One region of the Desulfofalx alkaliphila DSM 12257 genome, then DNA from elsewhere that is predicted to be linked to it. Evidence: riboswitches for the same ligand, from Rfam matches in the RefSeq annotation. Region 1 holds a riboswitch; each other region holds the start of a gene.

Region 1 (7,316 bases):
CAGCGGCTTAAAGATGAAGATTACATCCGCCGCCTGGGGGGAATATTTGATTCCCGCAAGCTGGGATACAAGGGTACCTTGTGCGGCATTAAGGTGCCCGCCCACAGAATTGATGAGGTGGCAGCGGTGGTAAACAGCTACCCCGGCATTACTCACAACTACTTGCGGGAGGGTGAATACAACATGTGGTTCACCGTATTGGCCAACTCTCCGGATAAGGTGAAAAAAATACTGGAAGAGATCAGCGAAAAAACCGGTATCACCGATATACTAAACCTTCCCTCTGAAAGAGTATTTAAGGTATTAGTAAATTTTGAATTGGATGAGGTGTAAAATGCTCACCAAGTTAGAGAAGAATATAATCAAAGAACTGCAAAAGGGATTGCCGCTGGTGCCCCAACCCTTTGCCCATTTGGGTGAAAAGCTGGGCTTAACTGAAAAAGAATTGCTGGAAATTATAGACCAATTGATGGAAAAGGGTTATATGAAAAGAATGGGTGCTGCCCTGAGGCACCACCGGGTGGGTTTTGTGGCCAATGCCATGGTAGTGTGGCAGGTGCCTGAGGATATGGTCGAAGAGGTGGGCAATAAACTGGCGGCACACCCGGAAGTAACCCATTGTTATCAGCGCAAAACTTATCCCCACTGGAAATATAACTTTTACACCATGATTCACAGGCAGAGCAGGGAAGAATGCTATGATCTGGCCGAAGAACTGTCCCGGTTGGTGGGGATAAAGGAGTATAAGCTGCTCTTTAGTACTAAAGAACTTAAAAAGAGCAGTATGGCGTATTTTGCAGATGAAAAGTAGGTAATTAAGCGGCCACCCTTGATTTGCCCTCTGGATTGTTTTGGTAGGCTAGACAGGCTCTCGGTCTACAAACTCCAGAATCTTTTGCTAAGGAGGTTTGAAAACAATGCCTACATATGAAAAATCTAAAAAACTTTATGCTGACGCCCAGCAGTATATACCCGGCGGGGTGAACAGCCCGGTGCGGGCCTTTAAATCGGTGGGCGGTGACCCCCTGTTTATAGAACGGGGCGACGGAGCCTATATGTGGGATGTGGATGGTAACCGCTACGTGGACTATGTGGGCTCCTGGGGCCCCCTGATTCTTGGCCACCGGCACCCGGCGGTGGTGGATGCCCTGCAGCACTGCCTGGGACTGGGTACCAGTTATGGTGCACCCACGGAATTGGAGACCCAACTGGCGCGCATGGTGGTGGACGCGGTGCCGTCCATTGAAATGGTGCGCATGGTGAACTCGGGCACTGAAGCCACCATGAGTGCATTAAGGCTGGCCCGGGGCTACACCAATAGAAACAAAATTGTTAAATTTGAAGGCTGCTACCACGGCCATGCGGATTTCCTACTCATTAAAGCCGGTTCGGGGGCATTGACATTGGGTGTGCCCACCAGCCCCGGTGTACCGGCCAGCATTGCCGGCAACACCATCACAGCACCCTTTAACGATTTAGATACACTAAAGAAAATATTTGAAATGGAAGGCGAAGATATCGCTGCAGTGATACTGGAGCCGGTACCCGGCAATATGGGGGTAATACTGCCCAAGGCCGGATTTTTAGAGGGACTAAGGGAATTAACCAAAGAGTATGGCAGCCTGTTGATTTTTGACGAAGTGATGAGCGGGTTTAGGGTGGCCTATGGCGGCGCCCAGTCAATTTATAAGATTGATCCTGACTTAACCTGCCTTGGTAAAGTAATTGGCGGCGGCCTGCCGGTGGGAGCCTACGGCGGTAAGCGCGAGATTATGGAGCAAATATCCCCGGCCGGGCCAATCTATCAGGCGGGCACCCTGTCCGGTAACCCCTTGGCCATGACAGCCGGCATAGCTACCTTAAAAGAACTGGCTAAACCGGGCGTTTATGAAGAACTGGAACGGAAATCGGAAAAACTGGCCCAGGGTTTAGGTGAGGCCGCTAAAGAGGCAGGGGTGCCGATGAGCCAAAACCGCGTCGGTTCAATGCTGTGTACTTTCTTTACCTCAGAAGAGGTGGTGGATTTTAAAACCGCTTGTTCCTCAGACACAGAAAAATTCGGCCGTTTCTTTAGGGCGATGTTGGATGAGGGGGTATACCTGGCACCGTCTCAATTTGAGGCAGCCTTCATGTCGGTGGCACACAGTGATGAAGACATCGACTTCACCATCGAGGCCGCCCGTAAGGCCTTTAAGAAATTGTAAAGCAGAACAATGCTGTACGCATGGGCCCCATTGCATGCTGCGGTAGAAATGACCGGATAAATTTAAAACCCTTTAATGAAGGTAGATACCATAAAGATCTATAGGTAACTATAACCTTAGCTTCAGAAAAGGAGAAAAAAATCTTTACTATAAAAAAGGATTTTTTGCATAAAGCTAGAATACACTATAGAGTTAGTACGAGATTTATATTATCAGCAAAAATCAATATAGCCTCCGAGTCTGTTAACCTACAGTGGGCCATGGTTTTCAGACCGTTAGGGTACATATGGAAACGTGTGTGCCTCCCGGTGTGGAAAGGAGAGTGATTGTTCAGCTTAGCTAATAATGCCAAACTTTGCCTATCTACAGCGGAGTTTGGTTTTTTATTTTCAAACTTATACCTTGCGTATAAGAATTGTTCTACAGGTGCCCCTTATTAAATAGTAATAAGACAGGAGGAATTATAATTGAAACGTTTTCTAGTATTATTACTGGCCCTGGTAATGGGCTTAGCCCTAATGGGTTGTCAGAGTCAGGAACCTGCCGATAACGATCAACAAAGTGCAGAGCCGGAAATTAAAGACGTAATACTGGCCACCACCACCAGCACCCAGGACAGCGGTTTGTTAGATGTGCTGGAACCAATGTTTGAGGAGCAAACCGGTTACAACATTAAGACCGTTGCTGTTGGTACCGGCCAGGCATTGAGTATGGGTGAAAAGGGTGAAGCAGATGTGCTGCTAACCCACGCCATGGCGGCAGAGAAAGAATTGGTGGATTCCGGAGCAGTAGTTAACTACCAGCTGGTTATGCACAACGACTTTGTAATAGTTGGGCCACCTGCTGATCCTGCAGGCATTAAAGAGCTGGCAACTGCCAAGGAAGCCTTAGCTAAAATAGCAGAGACCGGAAGCGTATTTGTATCCAGGGGTGACGATTCCGGCACCCATAAGCAAGAGCTGGCCCTTTGGAAAGATGCCGGTATTGAACCTGCCGGAGATTGGTATGTGGAAACAGGAAGCGGCATGGGTAAAACCTTAGCAGTGGCTAACGAAAAGGAAGGCTACACCCTTACCGACCGGGCCACCTACCTGGCACATCAGCAAAACCTTGAGTCAGAAATACTGCTGGAAGGCGACGCTGTGTTGCTAAACATTTACCACGTTATGCAAGTTAACCCCGAAAAATTTGAAAAAGTCAATGGACCTGGGGCAAAGGCCTTTGTAGAATTTATGATTGACCCTGCCACCCAGGATGTTATTAAAGAATTTGGTGTAGACCAGTATGGTCAGCCCTTGTTCTTCCCGGATGCCCATACCACTGTAGAGGAATTGTTAGGCCAATAACAGTTTAATCTAAAACTAAATACTAAGTTCTCCGAGCAATAACGCCTACAGCAATAAGCCATGGTGTTATAGCCGATAGGGTTAACAGGGAAACCCGTTAGCCTCCCCCTTTGGAAAGGAGAGCGTTTTCCGGACAATCTTGTAGAAAGGCTACAGTTGTTGATGCCTTCATTTTGTGATGCACAAAACAGTCTGGTCAGTGTCTGCTTTTTAAAGGGTACTGCCAGACTGTTTTTGTTATATAAGGAAAGAGGTGTTTAGTTTGAAGGGGCGATACCGGCTGTTGGTTTCTTTTCCTGTGGGGGATGTTGTGGGGCATTATGGTGCGGAAGAAAAACAGTTACATGACCTTGCGGAAACACTGGGCGGGTTTAAAGATCGGGTCTTTGATATGTACCTTGAGTTTTCCCTGTTGGCTGATAAGGGGATGCTAATTAGGCAAGAATACGGCACCTGCAGAGGAAATATGACCGTTTCCTTTTACTACCCGCCAACTGTGTCAGTGGATGAAAGGCGTCAACAGATAATTAATATATTGCTGAAAAAATACCTGCACGAGCCGGTGTACCCACGGCCCGGAATATATGTGGTTCAAGACAAGGATGAGAATTACAGGCTGCTTAAGACCTCAAACGAACATGTAATATCCAGCAGTTACAACAGTTCAAATAATACAGTATCTAAGTATTTACATTAGGGTGATTACTATGAATGTTTTGCTAAAAGAACCCTTTAATAATCAAAAACTGGTTATAAATATCGGTAAGGAGATTTGTAAGATTACTCCAAAACGAACCCGAGAGATATTTTTAGAAATGCTATATTATATCTACAGCGTTACTAAGCAAGTAAACGCCTGCCAAAACAAGGATATATACCTCAATCAATTGGTTAAGGGCTGTGCCTTATACTTTTATTTACGTATGCTGCGGCAGAGAATCATGCCGAATAATTTAAAAACTTCTGTTGCCGTTAATCTATTAATATTGAGCTTTGGTATTTTGAAAGAAGATTTGCTTTTTGTAGAGCACTGTAAGCATGAAAATGATGGTGAGGAGATCTTCTTCGCCCGTTATTTTGGGGAGGATAAAGAACTTGAAATTATCCTCGCACAAACATGCGAAGAATATCTTAAGCCTGCCATATAAATTTTTCCTGCCCTGAGCCCCCCTCGGGGTATCTTTTTAAAATAATGGTCAGGAGGTTTACTTCCAGCCCGAAGTATAGATTTTTATTATATTTAGCGCTAAAAACGCTAAAGTAAAGGGGGTAAGTATATGGAAAAAAAGGCACATGAAAAAGAAGTGACCAGGCGCGGTTTCCTTAAAATGATGGGAACACTGGGCCTGGTCGGTGCCACAGCTACCGCTTTAGCCGGCTGTGGTTCCAAAGAATCTGCCGGCGGAGGTGGATGGCTGCCCCAGCAGTACCAGGCGGCCGGTACATGGCCGACACAGGTGCGGGGGCGGGTTCCATTGGATCCCTTCAGTCCGTCGCTGAGTAGGGATGACAAGAAGTGTATTCTGTGTGGGCAATGTTTAGAGGTGTGTCAAAGGGTTCAGTCGGTTTTTGGATACTATGAGCTTCCGGTAAAAAATGACGTAATCTGTGTCAACTGCGGCCAGTGTTCTCTGTGGTGTCCCACTGCTGCCATCACAGAAAGGGATGAAACCCAAAAGGTTTTTGATGCCTTGCAAGACCCCGATAAGATCGTTATTGTGCAAACGGCTCCGGCCACCAGGGTGGCCCTTGGTGAGGAATTCGGTTTGCCCCCGGGTTCATGGGTTGAAGGACAGCAGGTTGCAGCATTAAAGGCCTTGGGTTTTGATAAAGTATTTGATACAAACTTTACCGCTGATCTGACAATTATGGAAGAAGGCATGGAGTTAATAGCAAGGGCCACCGGTAAAAAAGACCCCAACAAATATCCCCTACCACAATTTACATCGTGCAGTCCCGGTTGGGTTAAGTTTTGTGAATACTACTACCCAGACTTAATTCCTCATCTGTCAACTGCCAAGTCACCGCAGCAAATGTTTGGTGCACTGGCAAAGACCTATTTTGCTGAAAAAAATAATGTAGACCCCAAAAATATCGTATCGGTATCAATAATGCCCTGCACTGCTAAAAAGTTTGAAGCATCCCGGCCTGAATTTAACGATGCCCAAACCTACTGGGGTCTGGATGAAGAAATTAGAGACGTTGATGTGGTGCTAACTACCAGGGAACTGGCCAGAATGATTAAGGCCAAAGGCATTGACCTTCCTTCATTGCCTGAGGAAAAGTATGATTCCTTAATGGGTGAAGGTTCCGGGGCAGGTTTGATATTCGGTGCCACCGGAGGAGTTATGGAGGCAGCGGCCCGCACAGCATATTTTGTCATCTCCGGGGGGCAATCAGCGCCAATTCTCTTTAATTTGACCCCGGTTCGCGGCTTGGAGGGTGTAAAGGAGGCTGAGTTGGATATTCCGGGCTTTGGCACCTTGCGTGTGGCGGTTATTCATGGTCTAGGTAACGCTCGGCCCATACTGGAAGCGGTTCGTCGGGGTGAATCCCCATATCACTTTATTGAGTTTATGTGCTGCCCGGGCGGTTGTATATCAGGAGGCGGGCAACCGCGTACTTCACTGCCGCCTTCCGATGCAGTGCGTCAAGCACGCCTGGATATGCTCTATAAAAAGGATGATTCCTATGAACTGAGAGAAAGCCATGAAAACAAAGAAGTACTTGAACTCTACAAAAGCTTCCTGAAAGAACCTCTTAGTCCCTTGGCCTACGATCTGCTGCACACCGAGTATACCGGAAGGGGAAGTTATCTTAAAGCGTTACCCTTGGAAAAATTAAGTTAACCTAAAAGGGTTGGAGGTGAAATCTAATGGCATATGTTAAATTTGACACGCCGGGTAAGGGCGTGTTGGTAGACTTAACAAAATGCGTTGGTTGCGGCAGTTGTTCATTGGCCTGTAAATTGTGGAACGACTTAGGGCACGATGATGAGGTTCCCGACCAAGGCCCGGATGCTAAATTGAGCGACAAAAACTGGACGGCAGTTAAATTCTTTGCTTTGGAGAAAGATAATGAGCCGGTATATCGCTTTGTGAAAAACCAGTGCCTGCACTGTCAGCATCCGGCATGTGAATCTGCTTGTTTTTCCAGAGCATTTCAGCGTACGGAAAACGGCCCCGTCGTTTATTACCCGCATCTTTGTGTTGGCTGCCGTTATTGTATGCTGGCCTGTCCCTTTGATGTTCCTAAGTTTCAATGGGATAAATCCTTCCCGCTGGTTACCAAGTGCCAAATGTGCTCAAGCAGGGTAGATAAGGGTGAAGCTCCGGCCTGTGTGGGTGTGTGTCCCACCAATGTGATGACTTATGGCGATCGGGATGAACTGTTGGCAATGGCCAGAAAGACCATAGAAAGTGATGACAAATATATAAAACACATCTATGGGGAACATGAGGCGGGCGGTACCAATTGGCTTTATATATCTGACATACCCTTTGAAAAATTGGGATTCCGTACCGATGTTACAACCAGGCCGATACAGGAATACAGTCATGAGTTTTTGAAATATACCCCTCCTGTGATTGTTGCCTGGGGCGGCCTCCTTTCGGCAATGTACGTTTACACTAAACGGCGCAAAGAAGTTGCCGGTAAGGACAAGAAAGATGTACCAATGTAACGGTTAAGTAAAGGAGGTAAAAGGATGGAAGCTCAATCTTCCAAATGGGTATTTAGAATGACGCCAATAAGATTTTTGCTGCTT
Region 2 (7,316 bases), on a different contig from region 1:
TTTTCCCACAGTTCAGAAATGATACCAAGTGAAATGGCCACCGGCCAGGCACTGTTGGCTATAAACGATTACCTTACCGGTCAGTCAATATATACTAAACTGCGATTAGAGAATAGAACTGATGATGATTTACAGCAAGCCATCGGTCATCCCACCGAAGGTAAATATTAATCCCCCTAAACGGGGATTTTTTTGTGCAAAAAAACACCACTCTCCCAATGTAAAAATATAAGGAACCAAAAAGCTATTAGAACATAATATACCATAGAGCAGGTAAAATTTACCATTTATGGACTGCCAAAAATTATTGGGGAGAGATGGAAATGAGTAATCATACTTCAAAGTCCTGTAAACCTTACAAATGTTGCAACATGATAGTAAATCAAGAGGCCACAGCCACTGTAACGAATACGCAGGAAGTTACACAAACAAATAATAATCAACAGACTGCCGCCATAGCCGATGCACAGAATGGAGGCAACGCATCTGTGCAGCAAATAAACCACCAAACTAACAGCAAAGAACAGGTGGGGATAGCAAGTGCTAGGAATGTGGTATGTAAAGATTACTCCGGCAGTAATGTTAATCAGAAGTCAGAGGCTGCCGTTGAGCATCAACAGAATGCGTCACAACAAAATGATAACGGCCAGGAAGAAGCAAGGGCAACAGCCAGTGGCGTGGGCTCTACAGCCACCGTTATGCAGCAAAGTGAACAAACCAACTCTGATTCTCAAGTAGGAATTTCAGAAGCGGAAAATGTCTTAGGTGATAGTTGTAAAAGCCCAATAGTAAACAGCATAGTAGACGATACAAAGCGAAAGTTAAAATCAAACGGAAAGAAAAATGAAAGTAGACGTATAGTTAACAGTGAAGCAGTTATAGCTATTAATGGGATTAGGTTAGTGGTTACCATAAGCGAAGATAGGCAAACAATACAGATACAAGCAGATAGAAATGGGGTAAATATTTTAAATGAAAGCCGGAAGGTTAGTTCAAAAGTAAAAAGTTTAAAAACACATACCAATGCAAGGGAAAATAAGATTTTAATTACCACAGAAAATGAATTGGACATGGTAAAGGTAGAGTTGAATAAAAATGGGGAGATATTTGTGAATGACAATAAGGTAGCAGCAATATAGCACCACCATTTGTATACTAAAAAGGTGGGATATAGAATGTCTAAAGCTTATAAAATTACTGACATCAATAAGAATATGTGTTATCGCACTCCGGGCAATGCGAAAATCCAATGGAAAAATGACTGTATAGCGGTGTATGATTCTGAAAATAATAAATGGAAAGTTTTTGGTATACCTGTAAAAATTAAGGATGGCACCGGCAAGACAGAGGCTTTGAAAAGCAAGAATGCATTGTTTCGGCTAAATGATGATAGCAAACTATTAATTATGACCGATGGTCACATTAAAAGGGTTAAATTGTTTCACCCCAGGACACCGTTATGTAAGGACACACTGCAGGGCATAGATCCCTGTGACACTACTGTATATATTAATGACGGCTATAAGAAAATAGCCGGCCCGCCAATGTCATATTATTTAAGATATTGTAATACTGTGGTTAATCAACAAGCCCAAGCCATAGCAAATCAAAATCAAGAGGTTAATCAGTTAAACATTGCTGAGCAGAATTTGGCTCTTGCAGTTGCAATAGGAGAAGGGTCTGTGGCTGAAGCGCTGCAGATATCTGAACAAAGCAACATAAATAGTCAACAGGCAGAGGTAAGGGCTGTAATTGCAGATTCTAACCCTTGCTGTCCGGAAAGCAGCAATGATACTAATGAAGATATTAATCAAAGTCAAAATGTCTCTCAACAAAATGTTAGTCAGCAAAGTAACTCAGTGGCAATATCCATCGGTGGGGGAGAAGCAACAGTATTTCAGACAACTGTTCAAATGAATAACAATTTACAAAATGCTTCTGTGTCGGCGGATAAGGATAACATACAAAAACAAAACAATGATCACTGTAAATTTACTAAAAGGGCACAGGCAGGGGCAGAACCGGACACTATGATAATTGTGGATATTGTTAAAGGTACACAAAATTTAAAAGTAAAGGTACACAAAAATGGTGAGGTATATTTAAATGGGCATAAATTAGATATTGTTCTGCAAAAAAGTATCCATGAAACTTCCCCTTCTTCCGATCACAGTAAAAAAGGGGGAAACAAGGATGACTAATACTATTAACCATGGGGTCAATGGGGAGAGTTCACAGGAGCAAAGTGTTGATCAATTTAATTACAGTAACCAATTAGCTGCAGTTGCAATTTCAGCCGCCGGAGGAAATGCAAGGGCAGTACAAAATTCAATTCAAGAAAATGCAAATTATCAAAAGGCTGTTTTAAATGCTGAAAATATAAATGGTATTTGCTACTTAGGCAATCAAGTAAATCAAAATGCAAATGCCGAGATCAACCAAAACCAAACAACAAATCAAGAGCAAAGGATCTGCCAATGTGCTGCCCTGGCGTTAGCCTTTTTTGAAGGTTCCCAAGCAGTGGCGCGACAAAGTAATGAACAGGATAATTTTAATAAGCAAAACGGGGAATGTTCTTCCGGTAATACAAACAATAATGATCTTGGCGGGTCTACATCCACACAGTTAGAGGCCAATAACAATGATAATAAACCAAATGATACGATAACGGTATGTAAAGATATTAGAAGTACCGGAGGGACTGCCTCCCTGGATCCGTTCAGGATATTGGTAACCCTAAAACAAAACGGTGAAACCATAGGCATTGAGGCTGATGAAACAGGAAAGGTGAAAATGAATGGAATTGAAGAAGCACAAAATAATTTGGAAAGGCTAAAAGAAAGAGCTGAAAATACAAATTTAAACAGCGCCGTTGACATGTATATTAATATTAATTATAGAGATGAGATTTTAGAAATTCGCTCTGATGAACAAGGAAGAATCTTTATTAATGGAAGGGAAGTTGAAGTAGCTAATTGTTAAATGCTTATAAAGTTGTTATAGCACCCCCTAACTTTTAGGGGGTTTTAGTTTATGTAGTATTACGACCAATGATGTGCATTTAAAGCATAATATATTTTCAATCTACAAATAACTTAAAATCCAAACATTAAAAAACTTATTATTTAAAATCGGGAAAAATAATAGATTAATTCCGACAATACTAAAATAATTGTCGGAATAAGGTGTATACATTATGTTGACTTAGTTGTTATGTAGTTGATAGTATATTTTAACAAAAGCAAATAGTATTAAATTCCGAGTTAGCAACCTAAGGCTATGCTGCTATGGGACCTAACCGCCGGGTATAAGTGGAAACGTTTATGCCTCCCGTTTGGAAAGGAATTTGTGTAGCGTTATTAAATGGCTTGGTTTTCCTTGCGGGAAAAGCAAGCCATTTGCTTTTTCGGAGGTGTATTATTAATTGCAATGCTGGCGTTGTGTATTATATAGTTTTTTAATCCTGCTTACTATGCTTTGTTGTATGGGCTGTGGATCAAATTCTACTCAATTGCAGGAGTTTAGCGATGAAAAATTTATTATGGACACCTTAATACAGATCACTGTTTTTTCTGAAAATGAGCAGCAGGGGAGTAAAGCATTGCAAGATGCGTTTACTGCCTTTGAGCAGATTAATAAGTTAGCTGACAGGTTTACAGATGATCAATCAGACTTAAGTGATGTTAACAAAATTAATCAAAGTGCCGGTATTGGCCCTGTGCAGGTTAGTGATCATACAATAAATATGCTAGAGCGCTCAAAGTATTTTTCTGAAATATCTGACGGTGCCTTTGATGTTTCTATTGCTCCGATAATGGACTTGTGGGGTTTTGGTAGTAATTGGCGTATTCCAAGCCAAGATGAGCTCGACAAAGCCTTAGACCAAGTGGATTACAGGAAAATAGAAATTGATTGTTTAAATGATACTGTTATTTTAACCGAGCCGGGTATGGGCCTGGATTTAGGTGGGGTTGCTAAAGGCTATGCCACAGATCGGGCGGTAATGGCTCTCATAAATAACGGAATAGAGCATGCCTTGATTAATGCCGGAGGAAATATCTACGCCTTGGGCACTAAACCTGATGGATCCCTTTGGCAGGTGGGGGTACAAGACCCTCGCGGTAACGGAATAATTGCCATAATATCTGTCAAGGATAAGGCAGTGGTAACCTCCGGTGACTATCAAAGATACTTTATTCAAGGAGGTGTACGATACCATCATATTTTAGATCCGTCCACCGGCCAACAAGCTAGAGATGTAATACAAGCTACTGTTGTAAATGATTCAGCAACCGATGCAGATATTTTATCTACAGCCATCTTTGTACTGGGTCCGGAGGATGGGGTTAATATTGCCAAAGAAGTGGAAAATACAGAGTTAATTATTATAACTCCGGACAAGCAATTGCTATATACGGACAAATTATCTAATCAATTAGTATTCACAGGAAAAGGCGAATATCATCCTATTGCCAGATAATTATTGAGGAGGGTTAGTTTTTAAAATTTTAATCTAACTAGCTATTTAAATGTCGGAATTGTCACTATTTAATTCATCAAAACCCAAGGTTAATAAAGAAAGGTTGGGAGGAGAACGGTGAAAAAAAACAAGTTATTTAAGAAACTTAGTATTTTTGTATTGATTGGATTTCTCTTATCAACTTTAATCGGTTTTGTTCCACAGCAGACTAAAGAGGCATTAGCCGCCGCACCGGATTTGATTATCACTGGGACAGGCCTAGAGCAGGATGTTATGATATATGCTTCTGATTGGGACAACTACCAGATGGTTGAACGAATTTATTCTTCGAATAACTCTTTTGGTACCCATCGAATCCAGAAAGTAAGAGGGTATGATCTGTTTGAGTTGATAGGGGTAGGCAACCTTAAGACTGACCAAGATTATCTAGTTAAGTTCATTGCGTCTGATAATTTCAGTAGTACAAGATCAGTTAGTAATTTGCTGGATTTATACACATACCCTGATTTTGGAATTGACAGTGAGCAAAGTGTAATGCCCACACTGGGATTCTACAGTGTTGAACTGTTTACTTCATCCCAAGACAGTCTTAGTCCACCAGTTACCTATGCAGACCTTGAACTTTCTACTGACAATGGTGCCCCTCGGTTGTATTTAGGACAGCAAAAGGGGAATATCCACGATCAGAACCATAGCGACTTTGTCAGTAATGTAGTTCGTATCGTGGTTGGGGAGGAACGCCCTGCTGACGACCCTCCGCCTGGGGACAACGACTTTGCTGACAGTCCCTATAAGCATATCAGCTATTCGGGTGCACCATACAACATTGATGCGATTACCGGTGCCACCTTCACTGTGGAAGGTCCCGGTGTGACTTCTTACCGTGCACTGTCTCTGGTTCAGATTGAAGAGACTAACGCTGGGCTCTATCGAGACACATACACCGAGAGAATTGGTGACCAGGTGCTTGAGAACAGCTACGAGGGCATAAAGGTTTCTTATATCCTAGATAATTTCGTTAAACTGCGCAGCGACATAGGCAATATTGTTTTTAAGGACTACCAACGTAAGACCATTGCCGAGTATACCCTAGAGCAGGTCAGGGATGAAGCCAGGAAGATGATTGTAGCCTACGGGGTTAACGAAGTACCTCTGGTCTATACTGACTATGCAGGCTACATTCCAGAAAAATATAACGATGGTGGTTGTTTTAAATTGGTGTATCACGGGGATGCCGGTGACCCTCCCACCTTCTCCAATGTAGCCTATATCTACGTTGAGGAGACTGAACGGCCGGGTTATGAACATACTGATAATCCTCCCTATGATGATCCTAAGTTTATGCAGTATGTCTTTACTTTAAGCGGCAGTGGTCTGGGTAAGGAAGTAAACTATACCGTGGCTGATCTAGAGGCCATGACCGAGTTACACGTGGAGAAAGAGTACAGTCTCTCTAACAGTTATTACTACTGGTACTACAACACTTACAAAGGTGTGCCCCTTTGGGACCTGCTGATAAAGTCCGGGCTCGATCCTGACATCGACGAAAGCACTCCTGTGCATTTTATTGCCGCAGACCACTACAACATTCCACCCATGACGGTGAGAGAAATCAAAAATCATCACCTCTGGGGTTACTACGAAAAAGACCCCACTGATCTAGGGGACGGTAGTTTTGACGGTAGAGGCGTAGAGCCCTTGGAGACGGGCTACCCTGTATTGGTGTCATACGGTTACAACGGCTATCCTTATGTCAATCATGCCAGCGACTCTGGATACAACTCCGGGTTGAATAATGACGGTGGGCCGTTGCGAATTGTCTTTGGCAAACTGGATTATGACTACACTAATGGTGCCAACCAAGTTAAGTTTGCCATGCGTGTGGTGGTGGGTGAAGATATTCCGTATACTACCCACTCGTACCAACCCTATAAGGCGCTAGGAAACGATAGCTTGACTGTAACGGTTATTGGTGATGACGGGGGTACCATTAAGCAGGAGACACTTACCGTTAGTGATATCGAAAATATGATTTATGGACCCGAAGTACCTGCGGCCACAGCTGAGCGTGCCCGGGTAAAGGGGTACTACTATACCCATGATGCCGGGGGCAGTGGCGGAGCTAAAATATCAGACTTATACGAGGGGGTCAGTTTAAATTATCTTCTCTTTGAGAAAATCGGGCTTCCCGGAACCACCGGCACGGTGACATTTACCAGCAGTGCGGACGGTCAAGCCCCACTTACAGTTAACCTTGCTGATATCACCCGGGAGGACTACTTCAACGAGGTTACCGGGGCTACCTGGCTCAAGCCGATGTTGGCCTTTGGCAAAAATGGCTACCCCATGGTGAAAAGTAAAGGTGATCCGGGATATGAGGACAACCCTATTGTGAACCGCTACGGACCTCTAATGGCCCTCTTTGGGCAGACGGAAAAAGGAACCCCGGGCCAGTGGTTGCGGACAATTGATTCCATTACTGTCAACATAAGCAAGGACTCTTATGCCCACCTAGAACCTCCCTATGATCAGTATCAATCGGACACCTTGTCCATTGGCGGTAGTGGCGTAAGAAAAGATCATACTGTGACTTTGGGTGAACTGGAGTTCATGCAGAACTACATCTTTACCGGTGAGTACTGCCTGGCTAGCGATACGGAGAAGGAGTTAGCTTCTTACCGGGGGATTGACATTTACGAGTTTATACGAAGGGAAGTGGGCTTTACCGGCGGGGCCGATACGGTGACCTTTAAAACTGCTGACGGTTCCAGCAAAACCTTTTCTCTGGATGAAATCGCCAAACGTGATTACATTAACGAAGAAACCGGTGCAAACG
Region 3 (7,316 bases), on a different contig from region 1:
ACATATGGATAATGTTAATAAATACATAACTGTAGGTCTTTTATTGCTAGCTATCGCCAGTATTATAGCTATTTATGTAATACAAGACCAACCAAAATTGGATGGTAATTTATCCTTGGAGATTTACAAGGATGGTGACTTATACCAAGAAGTAGATTTGTCTGTTTCTCAAAACAGCCAAATTACCATCACCGGTGGAGAAGGAAACTTCAACGTAGTAGAAATAAAAGATGGATTAGTCAGGGTTAAAGAAGCAGATTGTCCAAATCAAGTGTGCGTAAAAACAGGTTGGCTGAGTATGCCCGGTCAAACAGCCTTTTGTGCGCCAAATCGGTTAAAGATTACCATAAAGGGCAAATCAAATGAAGTTGACGCGTTAACATACTAATCACTGGCTTCCGGTGGGCACACCCACTATTTTGTAAAAATATTAAGGGGTGTTAGAAGTTGAATACAAAGCGTCTGGTGCTAATTTCACTTTTTGTAGCTCTGGCTATGGCCCTAAATATCTTTGAGCGTGCCATTTATATACCCTCACATCCAGGAGTGAAATTGGGTTTAGCTAACGTGATTACATTATTATCAATATTATTATTGGGATGGAAAGACGCCTTTTATGTGGTGTTTATTAGGTGTACCTTGGGGGCATTGCTATTTGGCAATCCAATCAGTTTTTTGTTTAGTATTACAGGGGGGCTGCTTAGCGCCTTAGTGATGGTTTTATTGTGGGAGTTATTAACAAAATATGTTAGCATTGTCAACATTAGTATGGTTGGGGCAGTAACCCATAATATCGGACAGCTATTGGTGGCTAGCCTGATAATGCAGGATTTCTCTGTTTACACATTGTTGCCAATATTAATGATTTCAGCATTAATAACCGGTTATGTTGTTGGCTTGATTACCAATCATGTATATAAATCTTTGGTCAACAGGAATATAACTGCGTATGGTTAGTATTTAAAAGGCTTCTAATGTTGATTAAGGAAGTGATTTTTTTGAAAGTCTTCTCGGTTTTTGGAGTTACCCAATCCGGTAAAACCACAACTGTTGAAAAAATTATTAACGAACTCTGTAAAAGGGGTTATCGGGTTGGCTCAATTAAAAATATTCACTTTGAAGGATTTGCACTGGATACTGTTGGTACTAATACCTGGCGGCATAAGCAAGCTGGGGCTGAAATGGTAGTGGCTAGGGGTTTGATGGAAACAGATGTGTTAATTCCTCAAAAACTACCCTTAGAAAAAATACTAACATTTTTTGACCATGATTATGTGGTTATGGAAGGGATTTCCAATACACTTGTCCCGAAAATTCTATGTGTCAAGAATGAAAAAGAAATTGAGGAGCGCAAAAATGATTTGGTAATTGCTTTATCCGGACGTATATCTAATGTAAAAACCACTTATAAGGGTATTCCGGTTTTTAACGCCCTATTAGATGCTGAGAGACTAGTGGATTTTATTGAGGATAAAATGAACCATTATTTACCATTTATCAATGAGATTGAGCATTGTCAAAAATGTGGTAGCAGCTGCCGAACATTAGCATCTCAAATATTAAAGGGTAAAGCAAAGAGCTCAGAATGCATGGTTAGCAATGAAGTTACTGTTAAACTTGGCAGTCAGGAAATATCTTTAGATTACTTTCAACAATTAAATATTAAACGCAGATTAGAAAAGGTATTTTCCCAATTAGACAGTTATGACCCAGATCGTGATATTACTATTAAAATAAGGAAGACGAAAAATGGAATGGCAGTCTAGGCTGGAAGAGTTATTAAGAGTAAGAATTTTAAATTACCATCGAAAATTCAGTTTTAGAAATAGAGTTTTTTTAGTGGATACAATAAACAGAGAAACAGTGAAGTCTAAATATATAATTAAGGAATATGTCAATGGAAAAGCCGATCAAGAGACTGCCATAATATGTAACCTAAGACAAAAGGGTCTTTTGGTGCCCCGAATAATTTGGAGCAACAGCAGAGTAATTATTATGGAGTATATAGAAGGAATCCTTTTGACAGATTTATTGACAAATCCCAAGACAATCCACCAATCTTGGGTTAATAGCCTTGCTAAGTGGCTCTATCATTTACACAGTACTGAGAGGCAAGGTGAATATTGTTTTTGCAAATCAGACTTAAACCTGCGTAATTTTATATTTACCGGAGATAATTTTTACGGTATTGATTTTGAAGATATATGTATTACTCACCCTGAAAGGGATTTAGGCGGTATTAGCTCATTCATATTAACTAATGATCCTATGTTTGCCCAGTGGAAATTCAAAGTCTGTTCGTCATTGGTTAAGGCTTATGTAAATGTTGCTAATACTCAATTAGATTATCGACTAATAGAATATTATTTATTGGAAGAGTTAAAGGCAACTGCATCACGAAGGGAAAAACAGCGTGATTACTTGCTAAATAAAATAAAGGAGTTAAACCTTAAAGGCAATTTAATAGTTTTCAATAATTAAACAAACCATCATTAATAATAGATGGTTTGTTTATATGGAATCAATTTTCGGGTGCGTCTCTGTAGGTGGAGTGTTGTGAATTATACTCATTTATACTTTCATATTTATTAAGTAAACCCTTATTATATTTAGCCACCTGATTTCTAATTACAGCAATATGTTTTTCCTCTGCTTTTGCAAGATCAGAAAAAAGTGCTGCCATATCTTGGTTATCACTGTCTTGGGATTCCCTCATATAACGAACGTATTGAATAAGTGCCTGTTCCTTTTGGTGTAGAGCCTCTTGTAAATGGCTAAGCGTATGCATGCCAATCCCTCTTTTCTTTAATTTTTTTAATAAGTTTACCCGATATGTTGTTTAGTATTCTTTTTATATTTGATTATCAACTTAAAAAACGCGCCCCTTCAAGCGGGGCGCGTTTAAAATGGTATCGCATCGTCATTATTACTCTTTATGGGCGTGCCAACGGTCAGAATTGGGGAAGAAAAGTGACTCGCCGTAGACATCCTTCTTGAAGTTTTCAATTACCGTTTGCGCTTCTATAGAGGTTGCATAATCCACGAACTGCATCACTAGATCATACTTAACCTGCGGGAATTTTTCCGGGTTCACCGGGATTAGGGTAATGAAATTTAGCAGTGATTCGTGTTTCTCCACCAGAACATCTAAGCTGATCTCATCCTTTAGAACAAGGTAGGTGGCCCGATCCATGAAGGTATAGGCCTGTTGTTCATCGGTGTAACGCAGGGTGGCGCTATTTCCTTGGGGACCTCCCTCCCAGACTACGTACCAATCGCCCTGGGGTTCCAGTTCTGCGGCTTTCCAAAGTTCCATCTCACCGACGTGGGTGCCGGAACGGTCGCCACGGCTGATAAACAACGACTCTGTTTCCATAATTCGATTCAAGGCTTCTGAAGGGGTCAGTCCCCTAATTCCTGCGGTGTCAGACTTTGGACCAACGATGACAAAGTCGTTATACATCAGGGGGATGCGCTCGGTGCCATAACCTTCGGCAACAAACTGTTCCTCAAGGGCCCGGGCATGCACCTGCACCAGGTCAAAATCCCCGGTTTTGGACATTTCTAGGGCTTTGCCTGTACCTGCGCCCACAAATTCCACTTTAATGCCTGTTTTTTCCTCAAAGAGATTGGTCAAGGTGCCTACAATTCCGGCGTCAATGGGTCCGATAGTGCTTGCCATTCGAATGAATGGTCCCGCACTTATATAAACAGTTCGCTCGGCTTCGTTCCACTCTACGTCCTTATCCAAAGCCTCACTGACAAAGCGCAGCGGCACTAATAAGCGCTGGTTTTTCAGCATGGCCGGCGCATCAAGCTGCACATTTTTTTCGTTTACAGTGGCTTGGTTGCTGTCCACAGGCATGGTAATAACGGATTTTCCCAGCGTAACAGTGGCCGCTTGGGCGTCCTTATCCCAGTTAACTTTAGCACCTAAGGCCTCACTAACAAACCGTATAGGAACGTAAGTTCTGTTTGTATCGGTGTCAATAAAGGCCCCTTGATCCGGAAACAATACCGACTCGTCGTTAACAACCACATTTACATCAGACTGTCCGGCATAGGCTGCTGCCGCACCAATGGAAATAAACAGTAATAAAGCCAAGATAATAGATAATTGTCTTCTCATAAAGTTACCCTCCTTATAATTTTTCTACAGGATTGTGCAATGATAACTTGTCATAAACCCCCTTTCAAATAAAAAAGATCCGGGTGACTGAAAGTAAGCCAACCGGATCTAAATTGACCTGATGAAGGCTCCTTTCCACAATGGGAGGCCTACCTGTTTCCAGGTAAACCCTGTCGGCCCGATAACCGTGGATGTGACGTATCTTTTAGGTTGAAGGGGCTCGGAGCATTATTCTATTAGAATCAAAAAATAGTAAGAATCCATAGTGATATTGTCCACAAAAAATATTCGCCTTTGCCCCAGATAATTCCTGCTAGAATCTCAAATAAATTACTTAGGTATTTTCTACCATAGAAATGGAGGTATATGAAAAAACTCGATGTCTTTTGGAAAGTATGATATTTTATAGATATCTATTCTTGCACTTTGTGAGTGCCGATTTGCCAGGCAATGTATGGTCAAGGTTGGACAGTGGGAGGGTGAGGGTTTGAAACCGGAGGGCTTTGATTTTCATTCAAATTTTATTGAAATAGCCGGGTATAAAATGCACTACTTGGATGAGGGCAGTGGAGGGGTTCTGATAATGCTGCATGGTAACCCAACCTGGGGTTACCTTTACCGTAATTTTATCCCGGAACTGAGTAAAGAGTATCGCTGTATAGTGCCTGACTTTTTAGGTTTTGGCTATTCAGACAAGCCCGCCGGTGAGGATTACAGTTTACAGGCCCAATCACAACGACTTGCACAATTTATTGAAAAGATGGAGTTAAATGAAATAACTTTAGTTGTGCATGATATTGGCGGAATTGTCGGTCTGGCATGGGCTGCGGAACACAAGCACTTGGTCAAGGGGCTTGTTATTTTAAATAACAGTGGTTCGGTACCGGAAGTTTGGGGAAAAAGCCCTTATCTGCCTCCCTGGTCTTACATAGTTCTTTGGCCGTTACGAATCCCAGTAATAGGTGAAGTGATGGTAGAGAATCTAAATATCTTACATAGGCTTGTGATGCCCTTAGCTTTTTCCAGAAGGGATGTTTTCACCAAAAAAATCCGCCGGGGATTTGGGTATCCTTATAGGTGCAAGGCTGATCGAAAGGCCCAGCTAAGTACTATTAGGCAAATTCCAATCCTTAAATCAGACCCTATTTATAGAATGCTGCTGAAGACCGGACAAATGCTTAATGGCTGGCAAGTACCTGCCCAAATTATCTGGGGACTAAAGGACCCATCTTCACCACCGAGGATTATTAAGGTATTGGAACGACTTTTACCAAACCACCGACCGTCTGTGGTACTTCCCCAGGCAGGACATTTTCTTACTGAGGAACAGCCTGAAGTTGTACTGGATAAAATCAAAGAATTTCTAAAAACAATTGATAATAGCCCCAATTTAAACACATAGGAACAACAAAATAATAAAACAGTATGCCAGACTAAACCCAAAGGCAGTGCCACCAACCCATCGGTGCTTTAGTTGAGGGAAAACTCTAAATAGGCAATACAATGTTAATAGCAGTCCTACAATCATAAGAAGGGACTGGGTAAAGTTACAGGCACTGACGGTAAGCAGGTACGGAGCTTGGCTGGCAAATACTAACTGAATAAATATGGAGTTTAATTCATCAAATTTGGCTCCTAACTGATAAGAGACATGGGAGGCAGTTAACAGCGGCACAAAAGCCAAAGACATTCTCAGGTAGGGGGTAAAATTCTTACTGGAAATATGCTTTCTTAGAAATACAACAACCACTGCTAACAGTAGAGAAAATAGCAGCCAGTAAAAAAGGTTAAATAGCAGTTTCCAGTGGTCGGGATAAAGGTTTTTCAGGCTCTCTATGGTTAATGGCGGTATCAGCATGAAGGCAAAGAAAAGCACCAGCGCTGCAATGCCCCCGTGGACGTTGGAGAGCTGCCAAATTTCTCGACCTGGTGGCCTGATGCTAAAGGTGATGGAATTGTTAGGACAGTTTGTGACGCATTTTAGGCAGAGTTTACAGTTGATATTACTGTCAATGTACATGGCGTGCAGCAGCATAGGACAGCCGCTCCGGGTGTTGCCTTTAAAGCAATTAAACGTTTGACACTTATTTTGGCAGACATCCGTTTTAGCTCGCAGTTCAACCAGTGACAGGGTGGAGCAGACGGAGAAAATCGCCCCTAGGGGGCACATATAGCGGCACCAAACATGCCCTTTATATATGAAACCGCAGGTAATAGCTGCGGCTGCAATGGTGGCCAACAGCAACCCTGTTAGATATGGCGAGTCCTTTATGTTAAAAAATTCTTCATACCAAAAGATTAAACTAAACAAGAAAATAAATATTATGTAATAGTGGTGAGTTAAATACTTAGGCAGCTGTTTACTGTAACACTTTAGATTTTGCGCCAGTGCAGCCAGCATGGAAAAGGGGCATACTGAACAGACCACTCTACCAAGCAATAGGGCACCAAGTATGACAGCAGGGCCCAAAACCTTCCAGGTAAATACATTAATCCATTGGAATTGATGTCCTCCCCAAAAGCTTATTATAAGAACTCCCAGGAATATTACCGTCACCATCATTTGGACCCTTTGGGGCCAGGTTCTTTTATATACTAATTCTTTAAAGATTGATAAGTCCAATAAATTAAAACCGGGTCGGCTTCGGTTTACTTCGCCAATAATAATACTGTCTGCTTCAATGACTTCACCGTCTGTCAATAGCACAGCCCTATCTATAATTTCCTCTAACTCCTGGATGTTCGATTGCTGATAATCATGGGAGAGCAGCTTTTCAACGGCATCCGAGGAAAGGGTGATATTAGTTTCTTTTTCATATTTTTTACATTTTAAGTTTACAAAGTAATTAATCAGTTCGGGAATATCTCTTTTTCTGCTCCGCAAGGGATCGAGGTGAAGGCTGTTGTTAAATAATGAGGCAGTATTAATACCCGTTTTTTTTCTTTCAATATATTGGCCGGGGTCTGTCACTGTGGAGGCCATAATAATTCTAACATCCCGGTGTTGGTCTACATACTTCAACAACCTCAATAGCGTTTCTTTGGGCAGCAACTCAATATCATTTAAGTAGAGGGAGCCACCCTTAGCCAAATCAAGGTAGCTAAACTGGTACAGTTGTGAAGTTTCCTTTGACAGAGGGCCCAGCAATTTAATACCTTCCACGTCGTGAACCAGTTCCTCACAATC

The links. A riboswitch is a leader RNA that binds a small molecule or an ion and turns the genes downstream of it on or off. The one in region 1 is predicted to bind molybdenum cofactor.
Region 2: linked by a shared signal. The riboswitch ahead of BR02_RS0104705 (FAD:protein FMN transferase) and the one ahead of BR02_RS0101900 (hypothetical protein) in region 1 are both predicted to bind molybdenum cofactor.
Region 3: linked by a shared signal. The riboswitch ahead of BR02_RS0111730 (stalk domain-containing protein) and the one ahead of BR02_RS0101900 (hypothetical protein) in region 1 are both predicted to bind molybdenum cofactor.

The regions. Positions count from the first base shown of each region.
Region 1 covers NZ_JONT01000002.1:24,673-31,988, forward strand. The annotation lists gene ahbA (siroheme decarboxylase subunit alpha) at 1-333, shown strand, start outside; gene ahbB (siroheme decarboxylase subunit beta) at 335-811, shown strand; gene hemL (glutamate-1-semialdehyde 2,1-aminomutase) at 918-2,204, shown strand; molybdenum cofactor riboswitch at 2,425-2,541, shown strand; gene BR02_RS0101895 (ABC transporter substrate-binding protein) at 2,708-3,550, shown strand; molybdenum cofactor riboswitch at 3,568-3,687, shown strand; gene BR02_RS0101900 (hypothetical protein) at 3,804-4,247, shown strand; gene BR02_RS0101905 (hypothetical protein) at 4,258-4,698, shown strand; gene BR02_RS0101910 ([FeFe] hydrogenase, group A) at 4,828-6,399, shown strand; gene BR02_RS0101915 (4Fe-4S dicluster domain-containing protein) at 6,426-7,232, shown strand; gene nrfD (NrfD/PsrC family molybdoenzyme membrane anchor subunit) at 7,257-7,316, shown strand, end outside.
Region 2 covers NZ_JONT01000007.1:12,081-19,396, reverse strand. The annotation lists gene BR02_RS14725 (prenyltransferase/squalene oxidase repeat-containing protein) at 1-171, shown strand, start outside; gene BR02_RS0104720 (hypothetical protein) at 324-1,139, shown strand; gene BR02_RS0104715 (hypothetical protein) at 1,176-2,201, shown strand; gene BR02_RS0104710 (hypothetical protein) at 2,194-2,982, shown strand; molybdenum cofactor riboswitch at 3,245-3,361, shown strand; gene BR02_RS0104705 (FAD:protein FMN transferase) at 3,512-4,480, shown strand; gene BR02_RS14325 (ligand-binding sensor domain-containing protein) at 4,598-7,316, shown strand, end outside.
Region 3 covers NZ_JONT01000030.1:1,666-8,981, reverse strand. The annotation lists gene BR02_RS0111760 (energy-coupling factor transporter transmembrane component T family protein) at 1-29, shown strand, start outside; gene BR02_RS0111755 (NusG domain II-containing protein) at 5-388, shown strand; gene BR02_RS0111750 (Gx transporter family protein) at 448-957, shown strand; gene mobB (molybdopterin-guanine dinucleotide biosynthesis protein B) at 978-1,766, shown strand; gene BR02_RS0111740 (RIO1 family regulatory kinase/ATPase domain-containing protein) at 1,750-2,481, shown strand; gene BR02_RS0111735 (hypothetical protein) at 2,522-2,788, opposite strand; gene BR02_RS0111730 (stalk domain-containing protein) at 2,927-4,129, opposite strand; molybdenum cofactor riboswitch at 4,242-4,367, opposite strand; gene BR02_RS0111725 (alpha/beta fold hydrolase) at 4,617-5,531, shown strand; gene BR02_RS0111720 (sigma 54-interacting transcriptional regulator) at 5,520-7,316, opposite strand, start outside.